Regions from separate parts of the Comamonas sp. wu1-DMT genome, predicted to be linked through region 1. Evidence: predicted binding sites of a transcription regulator. Region 1 holds the regulator's gene; the other holds the start of a gene.
The links. Region 1 encodes FNR, which switches genes on or off when oxygen is low (the NO sensors DNR and NnrR bind a similar motif). Its sites were predicted from a motif close to TTGATNNNNATCAA; they were not measured.

Region 1 (7,012 bases):
AGCAAAGACGCCTTTGCGGCTGTAAAGCTTCTAACGCATTTCGAGAAAGCTGATTTCGCGTCAAGCCCCGGCGAATACCCAAACCCACATATTCAAGCAAATCTACGAACCGCAGCTTCTGCGGCGCCTGCATGTCATAGGTCAGCACCTGCGGCTTGAGCGACTGGCTGGTGTTGACAGACACCACCACGCCCATCCGCCCATCGCTTAGTTCCACCAAAGAGCCCGGCGGATAGACCCCCAAGGTCTGCACGAATGCCTTGAGCACATCGGGCGCATATCGCTGGCGATACTGTCCATACAGTGCAGCCATGGCTTCATGAGGCGTCATTTCGTTGCCTTGCAATGGCAGATTGCACAAGCGCTCAAAATTATTGACCAGCGCCAGGATCTGTCCGGCAATGTCCATATCTTCGGCCAGCAAGCCAAGTGGAAAGCCTGACCCATCGGCCCATTCATGATGCTGGGCGATGGCCGTCGTGACGGAAGGAGGATAGCCCATGGATAGAGCCAATGCCACCGACTCTCCGACATGACGCGCATACACGGTCTCTCGCAGAGGCGTGCGGCCCGTGCCCTGATTCAGTGCATTGGCCGATGCGGAAATCTCAAGCCCCGGCTTGCCGATGTCATGCAACAGGGCCGCCGTGCCCAGATCCGTCAATACGTCATCGCACAGGCCCAGCGTCTTACCCAGCAACAGGCTCAGCACGGAGACGTTGACACCATGTACGCCAAAGGTGGCGCCCCCCGTATCCGCGAGCAGATGCAAACTCAGATCACGAGCCTGCGCCAGTTTGACGACTTGCTGTGCAACCAGCATATCCGTCGTTGTCCGCGCCTTCTCGGGGTTGACAGGCAACAAGGCTTGCACGTCATCAAATACGGAAACCGCGCCCAGAAACCTGGACTGCACGCCCAAAATACTGTTACGCCATGCATGCGCATCGTTCTCGGGGGGGATAGGAGCGGGTTGAGGGTCTGCGGCCGGAGGCGCTGCCGCTTCCTCCAGATCGCTTCTCGATAGATCGACCTGAACTGCCTTGAGCTTCAGGGTCCTAAGTGTCTGCAACTGCTCGTCATTGACAATCTTGAAGCTGCTGACGGGAAACGGATGGCGCAACCAGCCGGTCTCCAGATGGACATACATGCCAATACGCAGTTGTCCGATATCAATAGCAACGAAACGATTCACTTTGAGCGCTACACACAAGATAAGACATTATTCCGCAGTTCCATGACTGCTCAAGCATGACTAGGGTCTGTTGGGATGCAAACAGCATCAACAATCCCCTCTTGTGTGACTTATCGGCACCAAAGGCTGGGTTTGTAGACCAGGTCCATCCACAAAGCCCAACTCGCAACGCCAATCAGCATCAGACCTGCAACTCTGGTGCCCCACCTAGCCCGCAATGCATTGACATGCGACTGTCCCAGTTGCCACAGCCAGGGACCCGCCAGCAGCCACAGTGCACCACCAACGGCAAAGGCTACCATGGACAAAGCCCCTTGCCAGGCGCCGCCACTCAAGGCCGCCACCAACACCGCCGAATACAGCAAACCACAAGGCATCAGTGCCCAGGCAAAGCCTGCTGCCAGACTGCCGCCCGGCGCGGTGACCCAGGGCTGAACCCTGGCCCAAACGGAACGCCCCGCCCGCTCCAGCCAGGCTGGCTGCCGCGCCTGCACCACCATGGCCAGTCCCCAGGCCATGACCGCCACATGCATCAGCGTCCAAAGTCTCTGCAATGCCGTTGTCTGACTGGTCAGCCAGGCCAGACTTTCCATGGCCACGGCCGCGATCCCGCCCAGCAGGGCATAGGCAGCGATGCGCCCCAGATGAAACAGGCTGGTACGCAGCCATTGGCGTTTTTGCAGGCCGAGCACGACAACTGGCTGCCCGCCGCTGACAGGCTTCGCTGCTGTGACCACACTGCAGGGGGCAGCGCACATCACAAGACAATGGGGCCCACCCACGAGCCCCATGATCAAAGCAGTCCAGACCAGCGAAAACAACATGCGCTAGATGATGCGCGAAAAGCGGGCGCGGTTCCGGTCGGCCTGCAAATATCGGTCAAACAGCATGGCTACTCCGCGCACAAAAAACCAGCCCAGGCCAGTGACCTTGAAGCCCTCGGCGGACAGCTCGACCAAGCCGTTGCGCTGCATCTCTGCCAGCGCATCCAGCTCCGCAGCGAAGTATTCGCGGAAATTGATAAGCCAGGCCTGCTCCATGGGCTCATACAGGACGGAGCCCTGGCACATGATGGACATGATGACCGCTCTGCGCACCAGATCGTCACGTGAAAGTGCCAGTCCGCGCTGCACGGGCAACATGCCGCCATCGACGGCATCGTAATACTCTTCAAGAGTCTTGACGTTCTGGCTGTAGGTCGCGCCCACCTTGCCGATAGCCGATACGCCCAGTGCAATCAGATCGCAATCAGGCTGGGTGCTGTAGCCCTGAAAATTGCGATGCAGGCGCCCCTGGCGCTTGGCAATGGCCAAAGAGTCGTCAGGCAGCGCAAAGTGGTCCATGCCTACATAGACATAGCCGCCATCCATGAATGCATCAATTGCGCCGGAGAGCATGTTCAGCTTGTCCTGTCCCATGGGCAGGTCTGCCGATTCGATGCGCCTTTGCGGCTTGAAGCGCTCGGGCAGATGCGCATAGGCATACAGTGCAATGCGATCGGGGCGCAGCTCATTGACCTGTGCCAGCGTGCGCGCAAAAGACTCGGGCGTCTGCCTGGGCAGCCCGTAGATCAGGTCCACATTGATGGAGACAAAGCCCAGGCGGCGCGCCTCGGCCACCAGCGCAAATACTTGCTCGGCGGGCTGCTCGCGGTGCACCGCTTTCTGCACCGCGGGATCAAAGTCCTGCACGCCAAAGCTCAGGCGATTGAACCCCATGTTCTTGAGAGCTCTCAGCCGCTCGTTGCTGACGGTGCGCGGATCGACCTCGATGGAGTACTCGCCCGCGGGATCCAGCTTGAAATGTTCACGCATCAAGACCATCAGCTGCTGCAACTCGGCATCGCTGAAGAAGGTCGGTGTGCCTCCGCCCAGATGTAGCTGGCTTACGAGCTGACCTTTGCCGCAATGCTCGGTATGCATGGCCAGCTCACGGCTCAAGTAGTCCAGATACTCGGCAGCCTTCTCATGATGCTTGGTCACGATCTTGTTGCAGGCGCAGTAATAGCAAAGCGACTCACAGAACGGCACATGCACATAAACGGACAGGGGCAAAGCGCGCGAGCCAGAATGCGTCTTGCGCTGCTTGAGTGCCAGTATGTAGTCGTCTGCACCAAAAGCCTCAACAAAACGGTCGGCTGTTGGGAACGATGTGTAGCGTGGGCCGGGGATATCAAAGCGGCTCAGCAACTCAGGCGTGACTGCGGTCATAACTGGGAGTTAGGGTGCGCCCACACTCTGTATAGAGCAGATTTCAATGGAAATCAGATCCTGAAAATCATGCCCAAAATAGGCAAAAGCGCATGTTTTTGAACGAATACAGGCAATGTGCCCCAAGGCAATCACCCTGTCCTTGATGAAAATCAAGAGACCTCAAGGCAAGTGCTGCGACAATTTGATCCATCTCATCTTCAACCACGAGGTCAATGACCAGCGCGACTCTCCACTCCGTGTCTGTCTGCGCCGTTGCAAAAAGCCCATGAATCTTCAGACCATCAAAGCATCCTGCTCCAACTGCAATCTGCGTGAACTGTGCATGCCCATGGGCCTGGACGATGAACAAATGGAGCGCATTGACGAGATTGTGGCCACGCGCCGCAAGGTCAAGCGCGGCGGTCTGCTGTTTCGCAATGGCGAAGAGTTCACCTCGCTGTATGCCATTCGAACCGGCTTCTTCAAGACCAGCGTGGCCACCGAAGACGGACGCGACCAGGTCACAGGCTTTCAGATGGCTGGCGAAATCATTGGTCTGGACGGCATCGTCAACGACCACCACACTTGTGATGCCGTGGCCCTGGAAGACGCCGAGGTCTGCGTCATGCCGTTTGACAAACTGGAGCAGCTCTCGCGCGAGGTCACGGCCCTGCAGAACCATGTGCACAAGGTCATGAGCCGCGAAATCGTGCGCGAGCATGGCGTGATGCTGCTGCTGGGCAGCATGCGTGCCGAAGAGCGCCTGGCGGCCTTTGTGTTGAACCTGGTTCAGCGCCTGTCGGCACGCGGCTTTTCCAAGTCGGAACTGGTGCTGCGCATGACGCGCGAAGAAATCGGCAGTTACCTGGGCCTCAAGCTCGAGACCGTGAGCCGCACTTTCTCCAAATTTGCAGAGGAAGGCATTGTGGAAGTCAAGCAGCGCCACCTGCGCATCCTGGATACCGAGGCGCTCAAACGCATCGTCAACAGCCAGCAATGCCAGAACTGAACCGAGTCGACAGACACTCTCAAGACAAAGCCCGCGGACAGCGGGCTTTTTTGTCTGTGCGAATTAATCGGGCAGAGGCTCGGAAACGATGCCGCCATTGAGATCGCTGACGGAGCGACCCAGCATCACCGTCATCGCACCTCCGATCAGGGTCACGACCCAGAAGGCAAAAAAAGCGACCGTATAGATGGCTTGGCGCGACCAGTCCAGGGGGGAGCCCAGCCAGTGCACATCCAGCGGGTCCACAAAGGCGAAAACCACCATCTCCATGATTGCCGCCGCCAGAAAGGCCGGCCAGACAATCCACATCCAGCGTCGAGCATCCATCCTGATTCTCCTTGGGCTGTGGGCTTGGTCATATTTTGCACAACAGTGGTGACCGTTCATGCAGGACTGCGGGCATGCACCGTGGCGGGAAACCCTGAACCACTCTCTTTTCAGTAGCATCCTGCGCCATCTGGATATCAAAAAACTATTTGCTTCTACATCAACGTTAGACAGAACATGCGCAACACGCTCTGATTTTGATATCGGCAACAAAAAAGGCCGCAAAAGCGACCTTGGCGGAGCAAGCGCCGGAGCGCTCAGCGATCCAGCGGATGGTCCTTGGCTGGCGTGGCCGCATGATTGCGGCCGGTGACTGCTGGGGCCAGGCTTTTTTCACTTTCGCTCAGGCGCTGGTTGATTTCCATGCCATGGCGGTAGTAGTCAGGGTCAATCACGGGATCAGGCCTGCTCAGTGCGATGTATGCGGTGACAAAGCCGGCAATCACCACGATCACCGGGCCGGCGATGATGAGCCAGACATGGGCAAACTTCCACCAGGGCTTGCCGTCCTCGGGGTGGATGATCTTGGCCGTTTGCGAGACCTTGGCTTGTGCTGCCGACATGATGAAACCTCTTTCCAAATTCTGACCACCCAGACACACACGGCAGGGTGGCATAAATTGTTGCCGATTGGCGGTGCCCTTGTCCGGCCTCCGTGATGGCTCACGAAGACCGTCAAGACCTGGCATTAACGCGGCACCAGGAACACCGTCTTCTCGGAAATACGCCCTGCTCCGGCAGTCACTGCATCCACATTGAAGTGTACGGGGTGCGAGCCGGGAGTTGCTGAGCCGTACGGAATCTGCAGCCGCACCGCAATGCCGCGCGTCTCTGCAGGGCCAACGCTCACTTCCTGCTCGGATGCGACTTCCAGATTCTCCAGGCCCACGGCGCTGATACGGTAGCGCTGCTCGGACTCGGTGGCGTTCATGATCTGCAGACGGTAGACGTTCTCCAGCTTGCCGCCCGCCACGATGCGCGAAAGCGCAGCACGGTCGCGAATCACATCGACCTTGAGCGGCTCGCGCAGCACCAGACTGGCGATCATGGCGGCGCTGAGGGCCACCAGCACGGCCGAGTAAATCAGCACACGCGGGCGGAAAATGCGGCGAATCACCTGCACCTGCTTCCAGGCCTTGGCGACGGCATTCTGAGTGGTCAATCGGATCAGGCCACGCGGATACTCCATCTTGTCCATCACGGAGTTGCAGGCATCGATGCACAGACCGCAGCCGATGCATTCGTACTGCAACCCTTTGCGGATATCGATGCCCACGGGGCAGACCTGAACGCAAAGCTTGCAATCTATGCAGTCCCCCAGGCCCTGTGCCTTGTAGTCGACGTCTTTCTTGCGCGGGCCGCGAGCTTCACCACGTTCGGCGTCGTAGCTGACGATCATGGTGTCCTTGTCGAACATGGCACTCTGAAAGCGTGCATAGGGACACATGTACTTGCAGACCTGCTCGCGCATATAGCCGGCGTTGCCGTAGGTGGCGAAGCCGTAGAACGCCACCCAGAAAATCTGCCAGCTGCCCTGGAAGGCCATCAACTCCACACCCAACTCACGGATGGGCACGAAGTAGCCGACAAAGGTGAAACCTGTCCAAAGAGACAGAGCGATCCAGAGAAACTGCTTGAGCGACTTTTTCCAGATCTTCTCCAAAGTCCAGCCGCTCTTGTCGATACGCATGCGGGCACTGCGATCGCCTTCGACCTTGCTTTCGATCCACATGAAGATCTCGGTGTAGACCGTCTGCGGACAGGAGAAGCCACACCACAGACGCCCGGCTACGGCGGTAAACAGGAACAGCCCCAGTGCGCTGATGATCAGCAGCCCCGTCAGATAGATGAAGTCCTGCGGGTACAGCACCAGTCCGAACAGATAGAAGCGCCGAGCCCCCAGATCGAACAGCACCATCTGGCGCTCGCCCCACTGCAGCCAGGGCAGGCCGTAGAAGACGATCTGGGTCAGAAACACCATGGCCCAGCGCCACCGTGAGAACACGCCGCTAATAGAGCGTGAGTACACTTTTTGCTCGGAAGCGAACATAGGCACCAACTCAGGCCCGCCCTCATGAGGCTCAGGCGTGATCGGTATGACTTTTCGGGGCTTCCCCTGATCGCACGGCATCGCAGTTCCTTAATATTTTTGTAATTACTGAAAATTGAAACGCGAAAAAGGCGGTGCCAGGGCACCGCCTTTTAAAAACGCATTACTTCTGGTTTTGCGTATTCGAAAGACTCCAGACATAGGAAGCCAGCACGGCAATTTGCGCCTCCGTCAACTTC
Region 2 (7,012 bases), on a different contig from region 1:
TCCTGGCCTCACGCTGGGCCCGGTACTGGTCGCCCACCTGCCGCTCGATGTCGGCATACAGCACGGCACGTTGAGCGGCGTCCACCGCATAGGCCCCGGCAGCCCTCCACCACGCAAAAGGATCAACAGACCCGTTGGTCGACGGACCGGCCCCGCTGGGTTTGCTCATGTCGTGCTCCCGAAGTCACAATCTTCTCGCTCAAGAAGATTCAAAAACAATAGCTCCCAGCGCTTTATGGTTCACCACAAAACGCCGAAAACATCGGATTTTTGCAATGGAGGGCCAGCTGACCAGCCGGCCCGCAGGCTGCAGCGCCGCCGTCTTTAGCTGAAGCTGCGCCAGCCTGTTGCCTACTTCTGCGGCGCTTTGCCGCTCTTGGCCTGAGCGGGGTCCTGAGTTGCCGGCGTCCAGGCCGACAGCCATTGCTTGAAGATGTCCTGCAGCGGCAAAGCGGGCAGATTGGACGCGCCGTCTGCACGCAGGGCCTCGGCCACAGATTTTTGCCAGGCCTCCAGGGCCTGCTGCAGACCGCTGGCAAAAGCCTGCTGGTTCTTGATCGCGATATCGCTGGCGCTCTTGGCATCGCTCATGCGGTCTTCGAGCCTGCGCATGAAAGCCTCGGCGGGCAGGCTGGCCAGTGATTGCCAGTCTTCGGCACGCAGCAGGCTTTGCAGTTCCGCCGTGGTTTCACTGATGCCTGCAGCACTGGTCTGCTGCGCGGCTGCCAGCCAGCGATGGCCACTTTCACGCATAAGCTGAGCGATGCGCAGTTGCAGCTCGGCATTGGCCTTGAACAGATTCAGGGGGGTCGCTTGAATGCTCATATCGTTCTCCCTATGGTGATGGTGGTGCCTATCGAGAGGCTGGCGGACCGTCCGGCATATCACCGTGACCAAACGGCTTTTGAAAACTCAATGCCCGAGCACGTACTGGCCCGGAGCGTCATACAAGGGCCCACCGCTCGTGCCGCCCATGCGCGGCGGGGCTGTCGGTGTGCCGGATCTGTTTTTGAGCCACTCGTCCCATGCCGGCCACCAGGAGCCCTGGCTCTGCTCGGCCTCTTGCTGCCACTGCTGGGCGACAATGTCCTGAGCGCCGACAGCCCGAGTGAGCAACTGATAGCGGCGTCGCGGATGGCCGGGCTCGCTGACAATGCCGGCGTTGTGGCCGCCACTCGTCAGCACAAAGGTGACTTCAGCCGCAGTGTGGTGGTGCAGCTTGAATACCGATTGCCAAGGCGCTACATGATCGGTGAGCGTTCCCACGCAGAAGATGGGCACTTGCAGATTGAGAAGCGAGACCGGCTTGCCATCGACCGGATAGCGGCTTTCACTGAGATCGTTATTCAGAAACAGACGGCGCAGGTATTGCGAGTGCATCCTGGCAGGCATGCGCGTGGCGTCGGCATTCCAGGCCATGAGATCGCTCATCGGTGCCCGCTCGCCCAGCAGGTATTGATTGACCATGCGCGACCACAGCAGATCATGGGAGCGCAGCATCAGGAATGCGCCCGCCATCTGATCGGCGCGCAGATAGCCTTGCTGGGCCATCTGGGCCTCAAGCAGGCTGACCTGCGCTTCGTCGATGAACAGCGCCAGCTCGCCGGGTTCGGTGAAATCGGTCTGCGCGGCCAGCAAGGTCATCGATGCCAGACGCTCGTCTCCATCGCGCGCCATCGCGGCTGCCGCAATGGCCAGCAAGGTTCCGCCCAGACAATAGCCTGCGGCATGCACCTTCTGCCCCGGCACGATGGCCGTGACGACATCCAGCGCCGCGCGCCAGCCCAGCTCGATATAGTCGTCCATGCCCAGATCTCGATCGCCGGCATCAGGGTTCTTCCAGGAGACGCAGAACACCGTATGCCCCTGATCGACCAGATACTTGATCAGCGAATTGTGTGGCGAAAGATCCAGGATGTAGTACTTCATGATCCAGGCCGGCATGATCAATACCGGCTCGGGATGGACCTTGTCGGTTGTCGGCGCGTACTGGATCAGCTCCATCAGTTGGTTGCGCACCACCACCTTGCCTGCGGTGACGGCCACATCGCGCCCCACCTGATACCCCTCGCAACCTGCAGGCGGCTTGTTTGCCAGCTGCGCATGCACATCTTCCATCAGGTACTGGAAGCCACGCACCAGATTCGCCCCGCCCTCTTTGACGGTACGTTCCAGAACTATCGGGTTGGTGGCAAAAAAATTCGCGGGCGAAAGCATATCCAGCCACTGCCTGCTCCAGAACCCGACCAGACGCTCGTGATGTCTTTCAACACCCGGAACACCTTGGACGGCGGCCTGCCACCAGCGCTGCTGAGCAGCAAAGCCCGCACTGATGACATTGAACGGCCATTGCCCCCATTCAGGAGCCTGAAAGAGACGCTCCGCCTCCTGCGTCTGTGGCCCGCCATAGCAAAGTCTGGCCCATTCCTCCAGCGCCAGCCCTGCCAGATCCAGACGCTTTCCCGGGCTGATGGCAAGATTGCCGGCCCAATCCATCCAGGCCTGCCATTGGGACTCGGGGGAAACCGACAGCCACTGCTGCGCCCACATCGCACGCACAGCTTGATCAAGCTGCTGGCTGGAACTGAACTGAGCTTCGGCCTCGCGGTCAACCATAGCGGCCCCTTTTTGCTGCATGGCAATAACGCAACATCTTATGCGCTGCAGAAGTTGTTGCATAGTCACGCCCTGCCGGGAGTTGAGCCACATCAAGCTCCCGCAGCCGGAAGCGAAACCGGCTCCAAACACCAGGCTGCTACAGCTAGAAGAACTCCGCAGCCTTGCCTGGATCAGGCCTTCCGCCGAAGCTATCGGCCATGGTTTGCAAGCTGAACGCACACCACCGCCTGCTGACGCATGCGGTACTGTTTTCTCATTGTGTGCAATAATGGAGAGCTTTTATGCGGAAAGTACACCGGACAGGCTGGTGCGGCTCCCGCACTTGACCAAAGGAAAGATCATGAAAGAAGGCATTCACCCCAATTACCGCGAAGTTCTGTTCGTTGACATGTCCAACGGCTTCAAGTTCGTGACACGTTCTTGCGTTTCCACCAAGGAAACCGAAAACTTCGAAGGTAAAGAGTACCCTCTGTTCAAGCTGGATACCACTTCTGAATCGCACCCCTTCTACACTGGCACACAAAAGTCGGTGGACAACATGGGTGGCCGCGTGGAGAAGTTCCGCAACCGCTTCGGCAAGAAGTAATTCTTACTTTTTTGCTGAAAAGGCAGCCCGGGCAACCGTGCTGCCTTTTTCTTTTTTGGGTGCCGCCCCACGGAATCCCAATGCTCCTATCATCGGAGCACCAAGCGCTTTGACTTCAAGCGCTTTCGCCTGATCTGGCCGTGCAAATTCGCACAGCCGCTACCGGATTGACTGCGTGAACCAGCCCACACCTGCCATCGTTGCCCAAAGCGCTGTACGCCGCCTGCCGCGCTGGGCCCTGCTTTTGCTGTGCCTGGCCTATGTGATTCCCGGCTTTGTCATGCGTGGCCCCTGGCGCTCCAACGATATGGAGGCCTTTGGCTATATGCGCGAGCTGGCGCTGGGCAAGACCGAGTGGCTGGCCCCCAAGCTCTCGGGCCTGGCTCCCAGCATGGACGGCCTGCTGCCCTACTGGCTGGGTGCCTTGTCCTTGCAGGGTTTCGAGTGGCTGCTTGGCGCCGAGATGGCGGCGCGCCTGCCCTTCATCGCCTTGCTGATCGTGACCCTGGGCGCCACCTGGTGGGGAGCCTATTACCTTGCACGCACCCCTGGGGCGCAGCCCGTGGCCTTTGCCTTTGGCGGGGAAGCCCAGCTGATCGACTATGCCCGCGCCATGGCCGATGCGGCTTTGCTGGCCCTGGTTGCCTGCCTGGGCCTGGCGCAGCTCTCGCATGAAACCACCAGCTATGTCACGCAGCTGGGCTGCACGGCGCTGCTGTTTTTTGCAGCGGCGGCCATGGCCTATCACCCCAGGAAGTCAGCCGCGGCACTGCTATTCGGCCTGCTGGGATTGGCCCTGAGCGGCGCCCCCACTCTTTCCGTGCTGTTCGGACTGGGTGGCAGCGTGATCGCCTTCACACAGCGCAGCTGGGGCGACAATCCCGGCCGCGCTCACCGTCAGGCCCGCGCCTGGGCCGCAGCCTGGCTGGCCGCCACGGTGCTCGCAGCAAGCCTGACCACGGCTCTGGATCAATGGGTCTGGCATCTGGTGGACTCGTTCAAGGACTGGGATGCCCTGCTGCAACTGCTGCTGTGGTTCTGCTGGCCTGCCTGGCCCCTGGCTTTGTGGACGCTGTGGGTCTGGCGCCGCCAGATTGCCTACCCCGGCCACAACCCGCATCTGTCCATCGCCCTGCTGTTTGCCACAGTCCCGGTGGCTGCCTGCCTGAGCAGCACCCCGGCCGATCGGGCACTGCTGCTGGGACTTCCCGCCATCGCCACCCTGGCCGCCTTCGCCCTGCCCACTTTCCGCCGCAGCATCAGCGCGCTGATCGACTGGTTCACGCTGCTGTTCTTTACGGCATCCGCGATTGCCATCTGGGTGGTCTGGCTGGCGTTTCAGACCGGATTCCCGCCCAAGATCGCCGCCAATATTGCGCGTCTGGCTCCGCAATTCGAGGCCAGCATCTCCTGGCCCACGGTCATCGTGGCGTTGATCGCCACTGCCGGCTGGTTTGTGCTGGTGATCTGGCGCACCTCGCGCAATCGTGCAGCCATCTGGAAGAGCCTGGTGCTTCCTGCCGGCGGCGCCACACTGAGCTGGGTGCTGCTGTCCACACTCTGGATGGAGCCGCTGGATCATGCTCGCAGCTATGAATTCCAGATGACACAGCTGGGTGGCGAACTCAAGCAGAACGGCGCCACAAGCTGCGTGCTGACCTACGGCCTGGGCCGTTCGCAGATTGCGGCCGTGCGCTACTACACCCATGTGGATACGGCACTATTGCGTCGCAGCAATCCCGGCGACTGCGGCTGGGCGCTGGTCGACGCAGACCGCTGGGCGGGCGATCACAATCGCAAGCTGCGCCAGGGCTGGAGCGAGGTCAGCCGCATCACCCGTCTGGCAGGCCAAAAGGAAGTCCTGGTACTGCTCAAGTACACCGGCCCCAAAGCCCCATGAAGGGCGAATTGCAGTACATAGGACGGCATGCGGGCACCGTGCTGGCCGGACAGCTGGCCGTCATGGCCTTTGGTACCACCGACACCATCGTGGCCAGCCGCTATTCCAACGATGCCGTGGCCGCCCTCTCCGTAGGGTCGGCCATTTTCATCAGCGTCTATGCCTCGCTGATGGGCATTTTTCAGGCTCTTCTGCCCTTGTGGTCCGAGCAGCGCGGCGCCGGTCAGCCCCTGGCCATAGGTCAATCGCTGCGCCAGTCCATGTATCTGTGCGCCATGGCCTGCGTGCTCGGCATGGCGGTGCTGCTCATGCCCGGTGCACTGCTGCACTGGACGGGCGTGCCCGATGCGCTGCAACTGGAGGTCAAGCGCTATCTCGCCGTACTGGCCTGGGGCTTGCCACCGGCGCTGCTGTTTCGCATCTACAGCGCGCTCAACCAGGCGCTAGGCCACCCCAAGCTGGTCACCTGGCTGCAACTCATCTCGCTGCTGATCAAGATCCCCTTGTCCATCTGGTTCACCTTTGGCGGGCTGGGGCTTGCGCCCCTGGGAGCAGTGGGCTGCGCACTGGCCACGCTGCTGGTCAACTACACCATGTTTGCCGTGGCTCTGTGGCTGATGCGCACTCAGGATTTCTATGCTCCGCTGGCGCTTTGGCAGAAGCTGGAGCGCCCTGACTGGCGGCAACTGGGCCATTTCTGCCGCCTCGGCATTCCTGCAGGCCTGGCCATTCTGGTGGAAGTCACCTCCTTCACCCTCATGGCCCTGTATGTGGCAAGGCAGGGCTCGCTCTCGTCCGCCAGCCACCAGATCGCCGCCAATCTGGCCGCCATCTGCTATATGGTGCCGCTGTCTCTGGCCATTGCGACCAGCGCCCGCGTCAGCTATTGGCGCGGCGCCGGTGACGAAGCCCAGGCCAGGACGCTGATTCAACAGTGTTTCAAGCTTGCTCTGTTCATCGGTATTGCGACAGCAGCTACGCTCTTGATCGCTCGCACCTGGATTGCAGACATCTACACCGACTCCCCGCGGGTGCTGGCAATGACGTCCTGGCTGCTGATCTGCGTGGCTGCATACCATGTGGCGGACTGCGTGCAGACCTATTGCATTTTCGTGCTGCGCTGCTATCGCGTGACCGTGGCGCCTCTGGTGATCTATTGCCTGCTGCTGTGGGGCGGCGGCCTGGGCCTTGGCTACTGGCTGACCTACCGATGGCAAGCAGCCGAAGGCTGGCTGGACTGGCAGGCCACGCCCATGCCCTTCTGGGTTTGCAGCGCGGCAGCCCTGTTTGTCACGGCCATGGCCTTCAGCAGCATTTTGCACAGAGCCATACGACCTCCTAAGCCGCAGACCCAGCCTGGAGCCTCCTAGTGAGAAAGTGCCTTGGCAGGCGCTTCAGCAACTGCCCGCACACGGCTGGGCGGGAAGGTGACGGCGAATTCCGAACCCTTGCCCAGCTCACTCTCAATACTGAGCCTTGCGCCATGCCGCTGCAGCACATGCTTGACGATGGCCAGCCCCAGGCCGGTGCCGCCCGTGTCACGTGAGCGGCTGCGATCCACGCGATAAAAGCGCTCCGTCAGGCGCGACACATGCTTTTCGTCGATGCCAGGGCCGGAGTCCTTGACGGCAAAGCGGGCCGATCCATCGGGCAGCAGTTGCCAGCGCACATCGATCTGCCCGCCAGCCGGCGTGTAGCGCATGGCATTGGCCAGCAGATTAGAAAACGCACTGTGCAGCTCTGCACTCGCGCCTGCCAGATCTCCGGCCTGCCGCAGCGCCTGCTCATCAGGAAAGTTCAGCACATGGGGTTTGGCCTGCTTGCGCGTCAAGGCATTGGACAGGCCACGAGCCTCGTTCTCACAGCGATTGAGCAGTTGCGCCACCGACACCCAGTCATTGTTGCTG

Region 2: V8Z78_RS10065 (PHA/PHB synthase family protein) is a predicted target of FNR. The motif match lies at 2,699-2,712, and genes of this name have one in related genera.

The regions. Positions count from the first base shown of each region.
Region 1 covers NZ_JBANEM010000001.1:540,231-547,242, forward strand. The annotation lists gene V8Z78_RS02500 (HD-GYP domain-containing protein) at 1-1,195, opposite strand, end outside; gene V8Z78_RS02505 (sulfite exporter TauE/SafE family protein) at 1,306-2,019, opposite strand; gene hemN (oxygen-independent coproporphyrinogen III oxidase) at 2,023-3,405, opposite strand; gene fnr (fumarate/nitrate reduction transcriptional regulator Fnr) at 3,674-4,396, shown strand; gene V8Z78_RS02520 (hypothetical protein) at 4,460-4,723, opposite strand; gene V8Z78_RS02525 (FixH family protein) at 4,981-5,286, opposite strand; gene ccoG (cytochrome c oxidase accessory protein CcoG) at 5,412-6,854, opposite strand; gene ccoP (cytochrome-c oxidase, cbb3-type subunit III) at 6,937-7,012, opposite strand, start outside.
Region 2 covers NZ_JBANEM010000005.1:188,730-195,741, reverse strand. The annotation lists gene V8Z78_RS10075 (DUF3141 domain-containing protein) at 1-169, opposite strand, end outside; gene V8Z78_RS10070 (phasin family protein) at 352-825, opposite strand; gene V8Z78_RS10065 (PHA/PHB synthase family protein) at 913-2,616, opposite strand; gene V8Z78_RS10060 (type B 50S ribosomal protein L31) at 2,960-3,205, shown strand; gene V8Z78_RS10055 (hypothetical protein) at 3,381-5,105, shown strand; gene V8Z78_RS10050 (MATE family efflux transporter) at 5,102-6,475, shown strand; gene phoR (phosphate regulon sensor histidine kinase PhoR) at 6,472-7,012, opposite strand, start outside.